3 regions of the Streptomyces sp. NPDC048057 genome follow, and region 1 is predicted to be linked to each of the others. Evidence: riboswitches for the same ligand, from Rfam matches in the RefSeq annotation. Region 1 holds a riboswitch; each other region holds the start of a gene.
What was found. A riboswitch is a leader RNA that binds a small molecule or an ion and turns the genes downstream of it on or off. The one in region 1 is predicted to bind cobalamin.
Positions count from the first base shown of each region.

Region 2: another riboswitch for cobalamin. It lies ahead of metE (5-methyltetrahydropteroyltriglutamate--homocysteine S-methyltransferase); the one in region 1 lies ahead of AB0E05_RS22245 (prenyltransferase/squalene oxidase repeat-containing protein).
Region 3: another riboswitch for cobalamin. It lies ahead of AB0E05_RS15925 (iron ABC transporter permease); the one in region 1 lies ahead of AB0E05_RS22245 (prenyltransferase/squalene oxidase repeat-containing protein).

Region 1 is NZ_JBEZNF010000018.1:152,880-158,918, forward strand. It holds gene AB0E05_RS22245 (prenyltransferase/squalene oxidase repeat-containing protein) at 1-1,963, opposite strand, end outside; cobalamin riboswitch at 2,169-2,298, opposite strand; cobalamin riboswitch at 2,422-2,497, shown strand; gene AB0E05_RS22250 (prenyltransferase/squalene oxidase repeat-containing protein) at 2,680-4,065, shown strand; gene AB0E05_RS22255 (serine/threonine-protein kinase) at 4,256-6,039, shown strand, end outside.
Region 2 is NZ_JBEZNF010000034.1:41,723-47,761, reverse strand. It holds gene AB0E05_RS31415 (glyceraldehyde-3-phosphate dehydrogenase) at 1-783, opposite strand, end outside; gene AB0E05_RS31410 (excinuclease ABC subunit UvrA) at 986-3,322, shown strand; cobalamin riboswitch at 3,511-3,664, shown strand; gene metE (5-methyltetrahydropteroyltriglutamate--homocysteine S-methyltransferase) at 3,841-6,039, shown strand, end outside.
Region 3 is NZ_JBEZNF010000012.1:53,484-59,522, forward strand. It holds gene AB0E05_RS15915 (ABC transporter substrate-binding protein) at 1-651, opposite strand, end outside; gene AB0E05_RS15920 (ABC transporter ATP-binding protein) at 697-1,482, opposite strand; gene AB0E05_RS15925 (iron ABC transporter permease) at 1,479-2,603, opposite strand; cobalamin riboswitch at 2,694-2,841, opposite strand; partial or broken gene AB0E05_RS15930 (hypothetical protein) at 2,902-3,021, opposite strand; partial or broken gene AB0E05_RS15935 (beta-ketoacyl synthase N-terminal-like domain-containing protein) at 3,137-3,367, opposite strand; gene AB0E05_RS15940 (inositol monophosphatase family protein) at 3,381-4,172, opposite strand; gene AB0E05_RS15945 (alpha/beta hydrolase) at 4,203-5,540, opposite strand; gene AB0E05_RS15950 (SigB/SigF/SigG family RNA polymerase sigma factor) at 5,666-6,039, opposite strand, start outside.

The sequences.
Region 1 (6,039 bases):
TGACGCCCAGGGACTGGCCGAAGACGGACGGCGCGTGGGTGTAGGCGCCCTTGGCGGGGCACGAGCGGTCCGCGCCCGGGCTCGGGGTCTTGCAGACGGCCTTGCCCAGGGCGGCGATCAGATCACGACCGCCGAAGTTGCGCGGGTCGCGCTCCACGACCTGGGCGAGGACCGCCGTCTTGGCGAGGGCGCCGCCCACGGCCTGTCGACCGCCCGCGCCGGTCCAGTCGTGCACCGCCCGGCCCTCGCCGTCCTTGCCTCCGCGGTCCAGGAAGTCGACGATCCCGCGCAGCTTGGCGTTGTTCAGGCCGGTGGCCGCCAGCGCGTACGCACCGTCGATGGTGAGGCCGAAGTCGGCACGCGGCGAAGCGGGACCCGAGGTGTAGTAGCGGCCACGCACCAGCCGGTCGGCGTGGGTGAGGTATGCCACGCCCTTCTTCAGGTCAGGCCCCTCGCCCGGGTCGCCGTCACCGGGCCCGGGCCCGGGGCCTGGCCCTGGACCCGGGCCAGGTCCAGGCCCGGGCCCGGGCGTGTCCGGCTTCTTGACCACGAGGGTCAGCAGGTCGGTGTCCTGTCCCGCGAGCACGGCGGGCGCCGTCGCGTACGCGGACGCCTCGCTCGCCTCCTCGTCGAACCCGAAGCCGCCGAGGGAGAACTGCTTGCCCGCGAGCCAAGCGACCGCGGCGTCGGCGCGCGCCGCGTCCCCGAGGGCCCGCAGGGCCTGCGCCGCGTATGCGGTGGCCACCGTGCTCGCGTTCGGCGCGCCCGTGTAGACGGGGAACGCGCCGTCGCTGCGCTGCTGCCCGGTGAGGTACGTGCGCGCCCGGGCCACGTCGGCGTCGTGGCCCCCCGCCTGGCGGAGCGCCAACGTCACCAGGCCCGTGGCGTGCGGTTCGCCGTCGCACAGCTCCCCGGGCGCGATCAACAGGCTGGTGAAGCCGCCGTCGGCGCAGGCGAGTTGGGTCAACCGGGTCACCGCGTCGGCCGGTGGCCGCACCCCGGCGCGCAGCACCGCCAGCACGGCCAGCGACTGCCCTTCGGCGGACGAGGCGTGGCGGAAGTCGCCCCGGGCGGTGCAGCCGGGGGTGGGGCGGGCCGGGTCCGGATCCGTCGCGCACACGTTGTCGACCAGGTCACCGACGAGGTCGTGGCCGCCGAAGTCGCGCGGGTCCTCGCCGACGACCTGCGCCAGCAGGGCGAGCCGGGCCGCCGCGATCGCGTCCGGAGCGGCGTCCTTCCCGTCCCGGTAGGCGTAATCGGTGGTACGGGCGCGCAGGTAGGCCGTCACCTTGTCGAGCGCGGCGCTCTTGCCGCTGCCCGCGGCCAGCGCGTACGCCGCCTCCGTGGTCAGCAGGTAGTTGGGGGTGCCCGGGCCTTCGTTCGCGGGGTCGACGATCCGCTCCCCGTCGGTGAGCCGGCTCCGGAACCAGTCCGCGGCGGCCTTGGCCCGCACCTCGCCCGGTCCGGCGCCGGCGCGCACCTGATCGGGCGTGAAGGACGGCTTGCCGCCGCTGCCGCCGATCTCGGTGGCGCCGAAGACCCACGCGTCCACGTCGCCGGGCTTCAACTGCCTCCCCATCGCGCCGTACTGGCTGTAGCGCCACTCCTTGTCGGTCGGGGCGGCGACCCAGTACGACCAGTACGCCGACGCGGGCGGGGTGTGCTGGCACTTCTCCTGCTCCGGGGCGGGGTACTGCTTCCCGGCGGCGACCTCGGGGTGGCCGATGCGGCAGATGAAGCCCGGGCCGTCGTGGTCGGTGCCGGCGGTGGTGAACCCGCCCTGCCGGAGCAGTTCGTAGCCGGTCTTCGCCCCGGTCGCGCAACCGCGCTGGACGGGTCCCCGGAAACGGCCGAAGTCGACCGCGACGACGGAGCCCTTGGCGGGGGTGCACGCATCCAGCGGTTCGCCGGCAACCACGGTGTCCGAAGGGGCGGCGACGGCGGCGGGCGCAACGGCGAACACCGCGCTCGCGCAGCACGTCAGCACCGCCACCACCAGCGGCAGCAGGGCCCTCGGCCCGGATCTGAACCCGTCTGTGCGTCCCGTCCCTGCCACCGCGACCCCTCGTGTCGTCCGGGCGGACCGGGGCGTGGCGGGGCGGGGTCCACGGGCAGGACGCACCGCGGGACGACCGGTCGACCACGCCGTAGTCCGCGACGGCGCTTCTCGCTGTGCACCCACTCCAGGCAGTCCGGCTCACCCGTCCTCGGACGGGTCCACGGTTGCGGGTCAGCGCCGGGATTCGACCGGCTTCCCCTGGACGTGAGCGTGTATCAGCCGGATTGGAACACGTGGCCGAAGTGAGCGTCAAGATGCCCCCGCACGGCGCTGGTCACCCGCTGTGGATCCCCCTCGATCCCCGCAAGGCGGCCTGCTGGCGCGCCAGTTGGCGCTCGGGTAGCGTCCAGGGCTGTCACACGGGGGAATCCGGTGGGAGTCCGGAACTGACGCGCAGCGGTGTGGGACGGCCGAGGGCCGTACCGAGTCCGAATGCCCGTGCGGCACGCACCACCCAGGAAGCCGTTACCTCGCGTTCGGACGGCGGCCCCACCGTCTTCTCCGCGGCCCCGGTCCCCGCAAGCACCGCGGCCGGGCAGGGGCGGGACCGGTCGGCGTCCCCCACCCCAGGAGCAGGCCATGTCCCGTACTCGATCCCCGCAGCGCGCCGCCCGCGGCGGCTGCGCCTCCTCGTCACCGCGCCGGCGGTCGCGGGCGCCCTCGCGCTGGGCGCGTCGCCCGCGTCGGCCACTTCGACGCCCGCGCAGATAGCCGCGTCGAAGGCGATCGGCGTGACGTATCTGAAGTCCCTCCAAGCCGCGGACGGTTCGTACGCGGGCTCCGGCCTGTCGAACGAGTGGGCCTTCAGCGCCTTCGCCGCGGCCGGCACCGCCGCGGTGGACGTCACCCCGGGCGGCGACGCCAGCAAGAACGCCCGGACCGTGTACCGCAACCTGCTGACCACCCCCGGCTGGCCCTCCGCCTCCCCCCGCGTCACGGACTACGAGCGCGGCGTCCTCAATGCGTACGCCGCCGGCATCGACCCGGCCCGGGTCTCGGAGTCCCGCAACCTCATCGCCGACGTCTACGGCTTCTGGCAGAGCGCCGAGCCGGGCTACTTCGGCCCCTCGGCGACGTACAACGGGACCGTGTTCGCGGGCCTCGCGCTCGGTGGGGCGAGAACCCAGTCCGGTGCGCAGCGCGTGCCGCAGGCCCTGCTGGACGCGGTCGTCACCCGCATCCGGGCCAACCAGCACGACGACGGCGGCTGGGACTACCAGAAGGCAGAAGGCGACCCGGCGCGGCTGGCGGCGCCCGGGGACGTCGACATGACCGGTGCGTCGATGGCCGCGCTCTGCGCGGCCGGCGTCCCCAACACGGACCCGGACGTCGTCCAGGCCAGGACCTTTTTGAAGAACAAGCTCGACGCCGCATCGGGCGCCTTCAACGCGATGTTCGGACAGAACACCAACTCCAACGGCTGGGCCGTCTCCGGGCTGCACGCCTGCGGCATCAACCCGCAGACCGGGGACTTCCTCACCAGCAAGACGCCGGTCGACTTCCTGATCGCCCAGCAGTTCAAGCCGGGCGGCGGCTTCCGCTACCTGCCCACCGACACCGCACCCTCGGCGTACTCCTCCATCGACGCGCTGCGGGCGGTCGCGGGCGGCGGGTTCACCGCCGCCCCGCCCACCCCGACGACGGCCGGCGCCCCGCGGTGGGTGGGCGCGAGCTCCTTCACCGCCGGGACCGCGACCGAAGTGGCGCTCAGCGTCGACGACGGCGCCGGCGGGCTGAAGGTCTGCTCGGTGCCCTTCACCCCGACCGGTGCCACCACCACCCTCGGGGACGTGCTGGCAGCCGCGAGCGCGGCGGCGGTGCCGGCCGGCTGCGTCACCGGCGTCACCCCCTCGTCCGGCAGCGGCCCGATCACCTCGCTCAACGGCAAGGCGAACAGCGGCTCGTCCATCTGGAAGGCCAGCGTCGACGGGGCCGCGTACGCGGGCGCGGCCCGCGAGAAGGTCGTGAACGTCGGCGACACCATCGCCCTGCGCTGGGGCGTCTGATCCCACCCGCGGTCGCGGGTCGGCCACGGCGCTGACAGCGCCGCCCCGCGACCGCACGGCGCCGCATTCGGCGCCCGATTGCCCGTCCATGACCACACGCCGGACCCACCCCGTACAAACTCCACGGCCACGGCCCCATACTGGACGGTGCGGGGAGGACGGGGCACGGCGACGGGGGCGACGGCGCAAGATGGCGGAGAGCAGGCTGATCCAGAGCCGGTACCGGCTGCTGGACCTGATCGGGCGCGGCGGCATGGGCGAGGTGTGGAGCGCCGTCGACGAATCGCTGGGGCGACGCGTCGCGGTCAAGTGCCTCAAGCCCATCGGCCAGGACCACGACGCCTCCTTCTCCGCCGTACTGCAAGAACGGTTCCGTCGAGAAGCCCGGGTCGCCGCCGCGCTCCAACACCGCGGGGTCACCGTCGTCCATGACTTCGGCGAGTACGACGGGGTGCTCTACCTGGTCATGGAGCTGCTCCAGGGCCACAACCTCAGCCAGCTCCTGGACGAGAACGAACAGCGGCCCCTGCCGGTCGACGAGGTCGTCGACATCGCCGTCCAGGTCGCGGACGCCCTCGCGTACACCCATGAACGCGGCATCGTGCACCGCGACCTGAAGCCGGCGAACATCATGCGGCTCGTCGACGGCACGGTGAAGATCTGTGACTTCGGCATCGCCCGCCTCGGCGAGAACATCGGCCTCACCTCCCGCCTCACCAGCACCGGCATCGCCATGGGCACCCCGCACTACATGTCGCCGGAGCAGATCGGCGGCGGCCAGGTCGACCACCGCAGCGACCTGTACTCCCTCGGCTGCGTGCTGTACGAACTGGCCACCGGCGTGCCGCCGTTCGACCACGAGGACGCCTGGGCCGTCCTGGTGGGCCACCGCGACACCGTTCCCCAGCCGCTGAGCGTCCACCGGGCCGACATCCCCGACCACGTCGAGCGGACCGTGCTCGACCTGCTGGCCAAGACGCCCGACGGCCGGCCGTCAAACGCCACCGAGCTGCGCCGGCGCATGACGCAGGACCAGCCCGCCCTGGCGTCGTCCGCCGCCGCGGCGACCGGCCGGCCCGGCACGCGGGCGCCCGCCGCGCTGCCGGCATGGGGCCGCCGGATGACCGGCGGGCACCAGGCGACCGCGACCGCGCTGCGCCCGGTGGTGCCCGACCACACCGCGGGGCTCACCGGCGAGTGGACCACCGGCGCCGCGCCGCGCGGCGCCGACCTCGCGCCGGCCACGTCCCGGCCCGAACGCCCCACGCCCTCGCCGGAGGCGCTGGCCGTGCTCGCCAGCCGGCACAGCGCCGGCCTCAGCCTCGCCCGGCTCGGCCGCTGGGAGGAGGCGGGCGAAGTCCACCGCGCGGTGGCCGCCGAACGCGAACACGCCCTCGGCCCCGACCATCCCGACACCCTCGCCAGCCGGTACGAGGTCGGCCTCACCCTCAGCCGCACCGGGCGCGCCGACGACGCGCTGCGCGAGTTCCGCCGGGTGGCCCAGGGCCGTGAGCGCGCCCTGGGCCCCGACCACCCGGACACGCTGGCGGCCCGTCAGGAGACGGCGTACGTCCTCGGACAGCTCGGCCGGCACTTCGAAGCGCACGACGCGTACGCCGCGGTCCTCGCCGCCCGTGAACGCACCATGGGCCCCGACCACCCCGACACCCTCGCCTGCCGCCACAGTCTCGCCTTCAACCTGAGCCGGCTGGGCCGGTTGGAGGACTCGTTCACGCTGGCCTGCGAGGTGGCCGCGGCCCGCACCCGGGTGCTCGGCGCCGACCACCCCGACACCTTGGTCACCCGTTACGAAGTGGCGTACGCGCTCGGTCAGTTGGGGCGCTGGCCGGAAGCGCTGAGCACCTACCGGGAGGTCGCCGAAGCGCGTGCCCGGGCGCTGGGCCCCGACCACCCGGACACCCTGGCCGCCCGCCACGAGGTCGGCATCGGACTTGGCCGGCTCGGGCACGGCAC
Region 2 (6,039 bases), on a different contig from region 1:
GGTCAGCACGACCTTGTCGATGCCGGGGCGCAGGTGCTTCGACAGCCCGGCGCGGTCGCGCCACTTGCCGGTGTTGTCGATCAGGATGGCGTTCTTGATGCCGTACGCCGTGTAGTCGACCTCGGTCGGGTCGCCGGCGTAGATCACCTTGATCTCGTTGCCGTTGGCGGTGATGGTGCTGCTCGCCTCGTCCACGGTGATGGTGCCCTGGAACTGGCCGTGGATGGAGTCGCGACGCAGCAGCGAGGCGCGCTTGACGAGGTCCGCGCCGGGCTCGCCGGAGCCGCGGCGCACCACGATCGCGCGCAGCCGCAGTCCGTTGCCGGAGCCGGACTTCTCGATCAGGAGGCGGGCGACGAGGCGGCCGATGCGGCCGAAGCCGTAGAGGACGACGTCGCGCGGCTCACGGCACTCGATCTTGTTCGCGCCGGTGGCGCCGGCGACGGCGTCCGCGGTGAACTCCTCGACCGACAGGCCGCGCCCGTCGGTGCGGTACAGCGCGGCGAGCATGCCGAGGTCGATCTGGGACGGGCCGAGGTCCAGCCCGGTGAGGGCCTTGAGGAACGGCATCGTCTCGGTGACCGACAGCTCCTCGCCGGCGATCTGCCGGGCGAAGCGGTGGGCCTTGAGGATGCTGATCACCGACTTGTTCACCAGGGAGCGGCTGTGCAGCAGGACGGTGACGTCCCGCTCGCGCTGCAGCTTCCCGATGATCGGGATCATCGCCTCCGCGATCTCCTCGCGGTTCTTCCAGTTGGTGAACGAGTCCTCGTTGAGAGTCACAGGCCTATCTTTCGAGCTAGGTGGCGCTCACATGCGGCGCTCACATGTTAACCACACGCTCCTTTGAGCATTCAAACGCCCCCCACGCGCACATCGGCGCCATATCTGCGTACGGTGTATCCAGTAACTGTGTACAGTGGGCGGCGCGCATCCAGCGGATTCCCGCGTTTCTCCCCAAAGCGCCAGAGGAGAGAGATCAGCCATGCCCGCCGCAGGCCCCGAAGGCCCCTACGACCACGCCACCGGCGCACCGGTCCCCAGCGCACCGGACGCCGTCACCCGCCTCGCCGACAGCCACGACCTCATCGAGGTGCGCGGAGCCCGGGAGAACAACCTCTGCGACGTCTCCGTCGACATCCCCAAGCGTCGGCTCACCGTCTTCACCGGCGTCTCGGGCTCCGGCAAGTCGTCCCTCGTCTTCGGCACGATCGCCGCCGAGTCGCAGCGGCTGTTCAACGAGACGTACACCAGCTTCGTCCAGTCGTTCATGCCCTCGGTCGGCCGTCCCGACGTGGACGCGCTGCGCAACCTCAGCGCCGCGATCGTGGTCGACCAGGAGCGCATGGGCGCCAACTCCCGCTCCACGGTGGGCACCGCCACCGATGCGTACACCATGCTGCGGATCGTCTTCAGCCGGCTCGGCGAGCCGTACGTGGGCCCCTCGCACCACTTCGGCTTCAACAACGCCGAGGGCATGTGCCCGCGGTGCGAGGGCATCGGCCGGATATCCGACATCGACGTGGACCAGGTCGTCGACCGGTCCAAGTCGCTGCGCGAGGGCGCGATCACCGTCCCCGGCTTCGCGGTGGACTCCTGGCAGTGGCAGGTCATGGCCGACTCCGGCTTCTACGACCCGGACAAGAAGGTCGCCGACTTCACCGAAGCGGAACTCGCCGACCTGCTGCACAAGCCGACGACCAAGATCAAGGTCGGCTCCAGCAACCTCACCTACGAGGGGCTCGTCCCCCGCATCCACCGCAGCTTCCTGTCCAAGGACCGGGAGGCGATGCAGGCCCACATCCGCGCCTTCGTGGACCGGGCCGTCGTCTTCGGCGAGTGCCCGGAGTGCGCGGGCGCCCGCCTCAACCGCGCAGCGCTGGACTGTCGCATCGGCGGGTTGAACATCGCCGAGTGCGCCGCCCTCCAGATCAACGACCTGGCCGCCTTCGTCCACAAGCTGGACGCGCCCTCCGTGGCGCCGCTCCTGAGCAACCTGGGCCAACTGCTGGACTCCCTGGTGGAGATCGGCCTCGGCTACCTCAGCCTGGACCGCACCTCCTCCACCCTCTCCGGCGGCGAGTCCCAGCGGGTCAAGATGGTCCGGCACCTCGGCTCCCCGCTCGCGGACGTCACCTACGTCTTCGACGAGCCGACCACCGGACTGCACCCGCACGACATCCAGCGGATGAACGGGCTGCTGCTGCGGCTGCGCGACAAGGGCAACACGGTCCTGGTGGTCGAGCACAAGCCCGAGGTCATCTCGATCGCCGACCACGTCGTCGACCTCGGGCCCGGCGCCGGCACCGAGGGCGGCGTGATCGGCTACGCGGGGGACGTCACCGGACTGCGCTCCTCCCCCACCCTCACCGGCCGCCACCTCGGCCACCGGGCCGCGCTGCGGGACGCGGTGCGCCGCCCCACCGGGCACGTCCCGATCGAGAACGCCACGCTGCACAACCTGAAGAACGTCTCGGTGGACGTGCCCCTCGGGGTGCTGACCGTGGTCACCGGCGTCGCCGGCTCCGGGAAGAGCTCCCTCGTCCACGGGTACCTCTCCGGCCGCGAGGGGGTGGTGGTGGCCGACCAGTCCCCCATCCGCGGTTCGCGCCGCTCCAACCCGGCGACGTACACCGGCCTGCTCAACTCCGTCCGCACCGCCTTCGCCAAGGCCAACGGCGTCAAGGCGGCCCTGTTCAGCGCCAACTCCGAAGGCGCCTGCCCCGCCTGCAACGGCGCCGGGCTCATCTACACCGACCTGGCGATGATGGCCGGCGTCACCACCGTCTGCGAGAAGTGCGAGGGCAAGCGCTACACCCCCGAGGTCCTCACCTACAAGCTGCGCGGCAAGAACATCAGCGAGGTCCTGGACATGCCGGTGAAGGAGGCGTACGACTTCTTCCCCTCGGGCCAGGCGCACGCCGTCCTCGGCCGGCTCGCCGACGTGGGCCTCGGCTACCTGCGGCTCGGCCAGCCCCTGAACACCCTCTCCGGCGGCGAGCGCCAGCGGCTGAAGCTCGCCATCCACATGGCGGAGAAGGCGTCGACGTACGTCCTCGACGAACCGACCACCGGTCTGCACCTCGCCGACGTCGACAAGCTGCTGGCCCTGCTCGACCGGCTGGTGGACGGCGGCAACTCGGTCATCGTGATCGAACACCACCTCGCGGTGATGGCCCACGCCGACTGGATCGTCGACATCGGACCGGGCGGCGGCCACGACGGCGGGGAGGTCGTCTTCACCGGCACCCCGCGGCAACTCGTCAGCGAGGGCGACACCCTGACCGCGCACCATCTGCGGACGTACGTCAACGGCGGCTGACCTCCACCGGACGGTGGTCGGAAGGGGGCGGGGCCGCGACGGCGCCCCGCCCCCGGCGCGCGGGCGACCCGGTCGGCGTGGTCCACCTCACCATCCGGATGCCGGACGCGCCCTGCCGCCGCTGGCCGACCGCCCGCTAGGGTGACCGGTGCAGCTGGTTCGCCCCGTCCGCCAGACGGAACGCGTCGTAAGAGGGAACCCGGTGGGAATCCGGGACTGCCCCGCAGCGGTGAGCGGGAACGACCGCCGTCATACGCACTGGGTCCGCGAAGGACCTGGGAAGCGACGGCCAGTAGGTGCCCGCCGGGAGACCGGCAGGCGTGCCCGCGAGTCCGAAGACCTGCCCGTTGCCCGCACGCGGACGATCCGCGCGCGGTCTTCCCGGTGACCTCGTGGGCGGGTCGGCGTGTACGGCGAAGGACGACCGCGCCCCGGCGCGCGCCCTTCGCACCGTCACCCCTTCGCGCCCCCGTCCCGTCACCGGGACCTCAGGGATTCATCTCGCGAAGGAGATCTCCGTGACCACCGAGTCCGCAGCCGCGGCAGCACGGGCCACCGTGTACGGCTACCCCCGTCAGGGTCGGGGCCGGCAGTTGAAGAAGGCGATCGAGGGCTACTGGAAGGGCCGCGTCACCGCCGGAGCCCTGCACGCCACCGCGGCCGAGCTGCGCCGCGACACATGGCGGGAGCTGGCGGCGGCCGGCGTCGACGAGGTCCCGACCGGTGACTTCTCGTACTACGACCACGTCCTGGACACCACCGTCATGGTGGGCGCCGTACCCGAGCGCCATCGGACGGCCGTCGCCGCGGACGCCCTCGACGGGTACTTCGCGATGGCCCGCGGCACCCAGGCCGTCGCCCCGCTGGAGATGACCAAGTGGTTCGACACGAATTACCACTACCTGGTGCCGGAGCTGGGGCCGGACACGGTGTTCACCGCCGACTCGGGCAAGCAGGTCGCCGAGCTGACGGAGGCACTGGCGCTGGGGCTGACCCCGCGGCCCGTGCTCGTCGGGCCCGTCACCTACCTGCTGCTCGCCAAGCCCGCTCCGGGAGTGGCCGCGGACTTCGATCCGCTGACCCTGCTGGACCGGCTCCTGCCGGTGTACGCGGAGGTCCTCGCCGATCTGCGTGCGGCCGGCGCCGCCTGGGTCCAGCTCGACGAGCCCGCGCTCGTCCAGGACCGCACCCCGGCCGAGCTTAATGCCGCGCGCCGCGCCTACCGGCTCCTCGGCACCCTGACGGACCGTCCGAAGCTGCTGGTGGCCTCCTACTTCGGCCGGCTCGGAGCGGCGCTGCCCGTCCTCGCCGCGGCGCCGGTCGACGGGCTCGCCCTGGACTTCACCGAGTCCGCCGCCGCCAACCTCGACGCGCTGGCCGCCGTCGGGGGCCTGACGGGCAAGCGCCTGGTCGCCGGCGTCGTCAACGGGCGCAACGTCTGGGCGAACGACCTGGAGAAGTCCCTCGCCGCCCTCGGCACCCTCCTCGGTCTCGCCGACCGCGTCGACGTGGCCGCCTCCTGCTCCCTGCTGCACGTCCCCCTGGACGCTGCCCTGGAGCGGGACGTCGATCCGCAGATCCTGCGCTGGCTCTCCTTCGCCCGGCAGAAGGTCGCCGAGGTCGTCGCCCTCGCCGAGGGCCTGGCCCGCGGCACCGACGCCATCACCGCGGAACTCACCGCCAACCGGGCCGCCCTCGCCTCCCGTGCCGCCTCCCCCGTCACCCGGGACCCGGCCGTACGCGCCCGCGCCCGCGCGGTGACAGACGCCGACGCCCGCCGCTCCCAGCCGTACGCGCAGCGCACCGCGGCCCAGCGCGAACGCCTCGGGCTGCCGCTGCTGCCGACCACCACCATCGGCTCGTTCCCGCAGACCGACGAGTTGCGGGTGGCCCGCGCGGACCTGCGGGCCGGCCGGATCGACACCGCCGGCTACGAGCAGCGCATCCGGGCCGAGATCGCCGAGGTGCTGGCCTTCCAGGAGAAGACCGGACTCGACGTCCTGGTGCACGGCGAACCCGAACGCAACGACATGGTCCAGTACTTCGCCGAGCAGCTCACCGGCTACCTCGCCACCCGGCACGGCTGGGTCCAGTCGTACGGCACCCGCTACGTCCGCCCGCCGATCCTCGCCGGCGACGTCTCCCGCCCCGAGCCGATGACCGTGCGCTGGACCACCTACGCCCAGTCGCTCACCGACCGCCCCGTCAAAGGCATGCTCACCGGCCCGGTCACCATGCTCGCCTGGTCGTTCGTCCGCGACGACCAGCCCCTCGGCGACACCGCCCGGCAGGTCGCCCTCGCCCTGCGCGACGAGGTCGGGGACCTGGAGGCGGCGGGGACGTCGGTGATCCAGGTCGACGAGCCAGCGCTGCGCGAGACCCTGCCGCTGCGCGCCGACGACCGGCCCGACTACCTCGCCTGGGCCACCGAAGCGTTCCGGCTCACCACCGGCGGCGTCGCCGCCGGCACCCAGATCCACACCCACATGTGCTACGCCGAGTTCGGCGACGTCGTCCAGGCCATCGACGACCTCGACGCCGACGTCATCAGCCTGGAAGCCGCCCGCTCCCACATGCAGGTGGCCCGCGAACTCGCCTCCCACGGCTATCCGCGGGAGGCCGGCCCCGGCGTCTGGGACATCCACTCGCCCCGGGTGCCGAGCGTCGAGGAGGCCGCGGCGCTGCTGCGCACCGGGCTGGAGGCCATCCCCGCCGGA
Region 3 (6,039 bases), on a different contig from region 1:
GTCGGCGCCGCGGGGCGCCATGGCCTCGGCGTCCGCGACTTCCTTGCGGAAGGTGGCCACCAGGTCCTTCGCGCGGTCCTCGACGTCGAAGACCTTCCCCAGGTTCAGCAGGTCGGTGTAGAGCGCGTCCAGCGGAGGCATCACGCCCCGGGCCTTGGTGCGTCCGCTGCGGCACGACTCGCTCAGCACGTACGAGTCGATGCCGAGTTCCTTGAGCTTCGCCGGGGTGAAGCCCTCGCCCTCGTCGAAGCCGTAGTTCCAGCCGGCGAACACCAGATCGGCCCGTGCGTCGAGCACCAGCTCGGTGTTGATCCGCTTCTTGGACAGCCAGGGGGTGCGGTCGTAGCCGCCCTTCCAGGGGACCCGGTGCACCGAGCCCTTGGTGTCCGGCATCACGAAGCCGGCCATCCGCTCCTCCAGGCCGAGCGCGAACATGATCTCCGTGATGCCGACGTCATTGGTGACCACCCGCTCGGGGGCCTTGGTGAAGGTGCGGCGCTCGCCGCAGTTCTCCACGGTGACCGGGTAGTGGCCGCGTGCCGCGTCGTCCCGGTCCCCCTCGGCCGGCTCGACGGTGGCGCCGCAGCCGGTGAGGACCGCGACGGTCGTCAGCAGCAGCGCCGGAGTGCGCAGGGGGCGGGGAAGGAACAGCACGGTGAGGTCTCCTTGGGGTGCGGGTGGGGAGGGGCACGGGGGTCAGGCGGTCGGGCCGTCGCCCGGCAGTCGGTCGAAGAGGAGCTGCAACGCGCCCGACGCGGGGTGCCGGACCCGGTGGGCCCGGACGCCGAACACCTTCGCGAGCAGATCCGCGGTCAGCACCTCCTGCGGCGGTCCGTCGGCGACGATCCGGCCGCGGTCGATCACGTACAGGACGTCGCAGTGCGCCGCCGCGAGATTGAGGTCGTGCAGCGCCGTGAGCACGGTGAGCCCGCTGTTGCGCACCAGCGGCAGGACCTCCAACTGCTGGGCGATGTCCAGGTGGTTGGTGGGTTCGTCGAGGACGAGCACCCGGGGCCGCTGTGCCAGTGCCCGGGCGATGAGGACCCGCTGCTTCTCTCCCCCGGACAGGGACAGGAAGCCGCGGTCCACCAGATGGGCCGCACCCACCGCGTCCAGCGCGGCACGGCAGGCCGCCCGGTCGTCGGCGGTGGTCCTCGCGGCGGCGCGCTGGTGCGGCAGTCGCCCCATGGCCACCACTTCCCAGGCGGTGAAGTCGAACTCGCCGACGGTCTCCTGAGGGAGTGCGGCCACGCGCCGCGCCCCCTCGCGCGGGCTGAGGGCGTGCAGGTCGGCGCCGTCCAGCCGGACGGCGCCGGCGGACGGGCGCAGCGCACGGTAGGCGCACCGCAGCAGGGTGGACTTGCCGCTGCCGTTGGGGCCGACGAGGCCGACCAGCCGGCCGCTGTCGGCGTGCAGGGAGACGTCCCGGACCAAGCGCGCCCCGTGGACGGTCACGGTCACCTCGTCGATGTCGACGTTCATGCGCGGCCTCCGAACGCATAGCCGCGACCGCGCAGCAGCAGGACGAAGCACGGGACGCCGATCACCGCGGTCAGCACGCCCACCGGGAGCTCGGCGGGGGCGAGCACCACCCGGGACAGGACGTCCACCCAGACCAGCAGGACGGCGCCCGTCAGCGGGGCGAGCAGGAGGACCTTGCGGTGGTCGGCGCCGACGAGCATCCGTACGGCGTGGGGGACCATGAGCCCGACGAAGCCGATGGCACCGCTGACCGCGACCACCGCGCCGGTCACCGCGGCGCAGACGACGAAGAGCTCCCGGCGCAGCCGGTCCGGGTCGACGCCGAGCGCGGCGCAGGTCTCGTCACCCATGGCGAGGGCGTTCAGCCGCCGTGCGGAGAGCCCGAGGTGGACGAGTCCGGCGAGGACGGCGCCGGCGGCGACGGGGACGGCGGCCCAGTCGGCGCCGCCGAGGCTGCCGAGCAGCCACATCATGGCCGAGCGGGCGGCTTCGCCGTGTTCGGCGGCGAAGACCATGAAGGTGGTGATCGCCGTGAACCCGTAGGACAGGGCGGTGCCGGTGAGCACGAGTCGGACGGGGGTGAGTCCCCCGGCGCTGCCGGCGATCGCGTACACCAGGGCCATCGCCAGCAGGGCCGAGACGAAGGCCGCGGTGGACAGGGCCCAGACGCCGAGTGCGGCGAAGGCGCCGAAGATCATGACGGCGTTGGCGCCGACGGCGGCGCCGGAGGATATGCCGAGGACGAAGGGGTCGGCGAGCGCGTTGCGCACCATGGCCTGGACCGCGACGCCGATCGCGGCCAGGCCGGCGCCGACCACGGCGGCCAACACGGCGCGCGCAAAGCGCAGTTCCCAGACGATGGTGTACTCGGCGACCCGGTCGGCGGGGACGGTGCCGCCGGTCAGCCCGGCCCACAGGTGGGACAGGGCCCGGCCCCAGCCGATGCCGGACGCCCCGATGGCGACGGCGCAGACCACGGAGAGCGGCAGGGCGAGGGCGAGGACCAACAGTAAGGGGAGCACCGGCACCCGTCGTTCGGTCGCCGGCGCCGTTCCGGGGTGCGGGGGCCCGTCGCGTTCCGTCGGTGGGGGTGCCGGAGTCCCTTCGGTGCGTACGGCCACGAGCGGAGCCTCTTTCGGCTCGGGCCGTGCACCCCGGAGGAGCGGCACGGAGCACCGGGCCGGGCATCCTCTCGCAGTCCACGGCGAGTTGACAGGATCGTGTGCCGCCGTGGGTGATCGGGCTCACGCCGTCCCGGGCCGGGACGGCGTCCACCGTTGCGGGTCAGCGCCGGATTTCAACCGGACTTCCCCCACAGGGCGCAGGAAGCGTAACCCGTCGGCGCGCCGAATGACTTCGGCGGCCGTGACCGATGTTCGACTTCACCGACCCCACGAGGAGGGGCCCGGTGGTGCGTTCTGCGCCCACTGCCGCGCCGAACGCTGCGGCCTCGACCGGGTCCCCGACCGGTGTTCCGGTTCCGTGCGGTTCCCCGTACTGCACGCCGTCCCGTTCGGTGCCGGCACGGCGGTGTGCCAACCGGACGGCCTCTTCCTGTCCCGTCGTGCTGGGGACCCTCAGGGCGCCGGAGGATGTCCACGACGACGCTCGGTCCGCGCAGGTCCAGGGCGTACGAGACGCGGTGCGCCACGGTCCCGCGGTGGGCGCCGGTCATGGCGCAGCGCGCGCCGGTCTGGCCGGCCCGGGCCAGCACCGGTCCGGAGGCGTCCCACATGGCGCCCACGAAGACGCCCGCGCCTCGGCCCGCGAGCCGCCCGGGTCGGCGGCCGGCGTCCTCCAGCGCCTCCCGGGCGAGCTCCAGTACGAGCCGCTGCTGCGGGTCCGTACCTCGACACCCCAGCTCGGGTAGCCGTCGACCGTACAGCGGGGCCCGGCGCTCACGCCCCGATGGCCGCCATCAGCAGCTCGTGCGTCTCGGCGTCCGCGGCGACGACGAGCCCGCGGCCCGTCGAGCCGAGCGGCGCCCCGTCGATGCCGGTGACCACGCAGCCGGCGGCGCGGCACAGCGCGATGCCGGCCGCGAAGTGGACGCTGTCGGACAGGTCGCCGCCGTCGGTGACGTACGCGGCGCGCCGCCCGGCGGCCACCCAGGTCACGGCGAGCGACGAGGAGACGACGCGGGGGCGGAAGTGGTCGGTGAACTCGGGGCGCGCCAGCAGCTCCACCGCCCGGAAGCCGGGGGCGCTCGGGAACGGCGGGTCCAGGTTGACGTCGACCAGGCGCGAGACGGGCGACGGCTCCAGGGGTGCGGTGACGCCCTCGTGCCGTACCCGCGCGGTCGTTCCGTCCGTGTGGAAGACCTCGCCGGAGAAGGGGTCGGCCACCGCGGCGGCGCCGCCGCGCAGGGCCACGTTGACGGCCACCACGGTGGTGCCCACGGCGTAGTTCAGGGTGCCGCACAGGGGGTCCACCAGCCACTGGCGGGCGGTGTCGGCGGCGCCCTGTTGGCCGCCCTCCTCGCCGAGCAGGGCGTCCTCGGGCCGGGCGCTGCGGATCACGTCGAGGATCGCCTTCTCACCGGCGACGTCGGCGGTGGTGGCGAAGTCGCCGGCGCCCTTGTCGATGCGGTCGAGCTGCTGGCCGTACAGGTCGCGCACCACGTCGGCGCCGGCGAGCACCGCGGCGATGGCGACCTCGACGTCGTCGTTGACCCCGCTTGAAGTGATCATGCGGTGCAGCGTACCGCCGGGGTCGCGGCGCTACGGTGTGCGGCCCTTGCTGGTCTCGACGCCGACCACGCCCTTCAGGCCGGGCAGTTGCCGGCGGCCGGTGAGCAGCGCGTCGGTCGTGGTGTCGCCCCCGAGGTGGCGGCGGAAGAAGGCGGTGGCGTACTCCACGGTGATCCGGCGCTGCGTCGCCTCGTCCAACTGCCGGTCCTCGCGCTGCTCGCCGTCCTGCGAGAGGCAGTGTCCGGGCTTCTTCCCGGGTACGGCGTCGTCCTCGGCGTCGACCTGTCCGCTGGAGGGCGACCACTGGGTGTTGGGGTAGTTGTGGTTTCCGCCCCTGGGGGTGAAGCGGTAGATCGGGACGGTGTTGGCGTCCTTGTTCCAGGCGAAGAACTGTCCGGCGTTGACCCGGTCGCAGGAGCCCCACAGCTCGGCGAACGGGACCTTGGTCACGGGCTCGTTGTCCCAGTTCGCGGTCGGTCCGATCGCGAAGACGGCCTTGATCTGCACCCCGGCGGGCCACTTGCGGTGCCGCGGGTCGGCCGCGTGCTGGAACACACCGCCGCCGCCCATGGAGTGGCCGAGCGTCCCGACGCGGCGGAAGTCGATCCGTCCTCGGAAGTCGGCACGGCTCGGGCCGCCGGTCGCGGTGTCCTTGAGGCCGCCCTTGAGCGGGCCCTTGCCGGCGGCCAGGTCGCGCCAGAGCGCGAGGTGTCGGTCGATCAGCTCGGCGCGTGCTTCGTAGACGGTGTCGGCCTGGCCGGAGCTGGTCGCGTTGATGCCGTTCACGCCCGTGGAGACGACGATGAAGCCGCGCCCGGCCAGCTCCTGCGCGAGGTAGTCGTAGCCCGCGCTGCTCGGCAGGGGTGGTACGCCCGGGCGGCACGGCCAGGCGAGCAGTTCCTCCGCTGCCGCCTCGATGATCTTCTCCTGGCGGGCGGCTTCGGCCTCGTCGCCGGCCGCCAGCGCGGCGTCCCGTGCGCGTTTCGCCGCGGCCAACCGGTTCCGGGCCGGTCGGTCGGCGCACGTCGTCCACTGGCCGTGCTGCATCACGATCAGCGGATGACCGCCCCGGGACAGGTCACGCGGGTGGTGCACCACCGCGGCGAGTTCGTTCCGCCCCTGGAAGGGCACCTTGGGCGCGAAGGCGGTGTCGCCGAGGTCGTACGTCGCCCTGACCACCGCGCCGCGGGGCACGGCGGGCACTCGGTCGGCCGGTGCCTGCTCGACGGCGACGGCAGGTGGGGCGGACGGGGCAAGGAGGCACGTCGAGACGACTGCCGCGCCCACGGCGGCGAACGCACGGAAGGCACGGCGCCGGGGTCGTCCGTGTCCGCGCGGGGCGTTCGGGTCCGGTGTCTGGTTGGCCACGCTGAGGGTTCCTGTTCTCTCCGTCGACGCCCTGGTCACCGTCGACCCCGCCATGGTCATGTCGACCCGTCAGAGAGTTGTCAGGAAGCGATCAGGAAGCGATCACCTCGGTCGCGTCGGCCGCCTCAGATGCTGCCGGCCCCCACGCCCGCCTGCTCCCGCAGCCGTGCGCAGGTGCTGGTGAGGAGCCTGGAGACGTGCATCTGGGAGATCCCGAACTCCTCCGCGATCCGGCTCTGCGTGAGCCCCTGGAAGAACCGCAGGTAGAGCAGGCGCCGCTCCCGCTCGCTCAGCTCGCCCAGGAGCGGCTTCACCGCCTCCCGGTCCACCACCGTCTCCAACGCGGGATCGGGTGCGCCGAGCGTGTCGGCCAGCGTGGCGCCGGATCCGGGCCGGCCGTCGAGGACCAGTTCGGCGTCGAGGGAGAGCGCCGTGTGGGCGTGGAGGGCGGAGAGCCCCTCGCGTACCTCGCACACCGCGAGTTCGGTGCGCTCGGCGA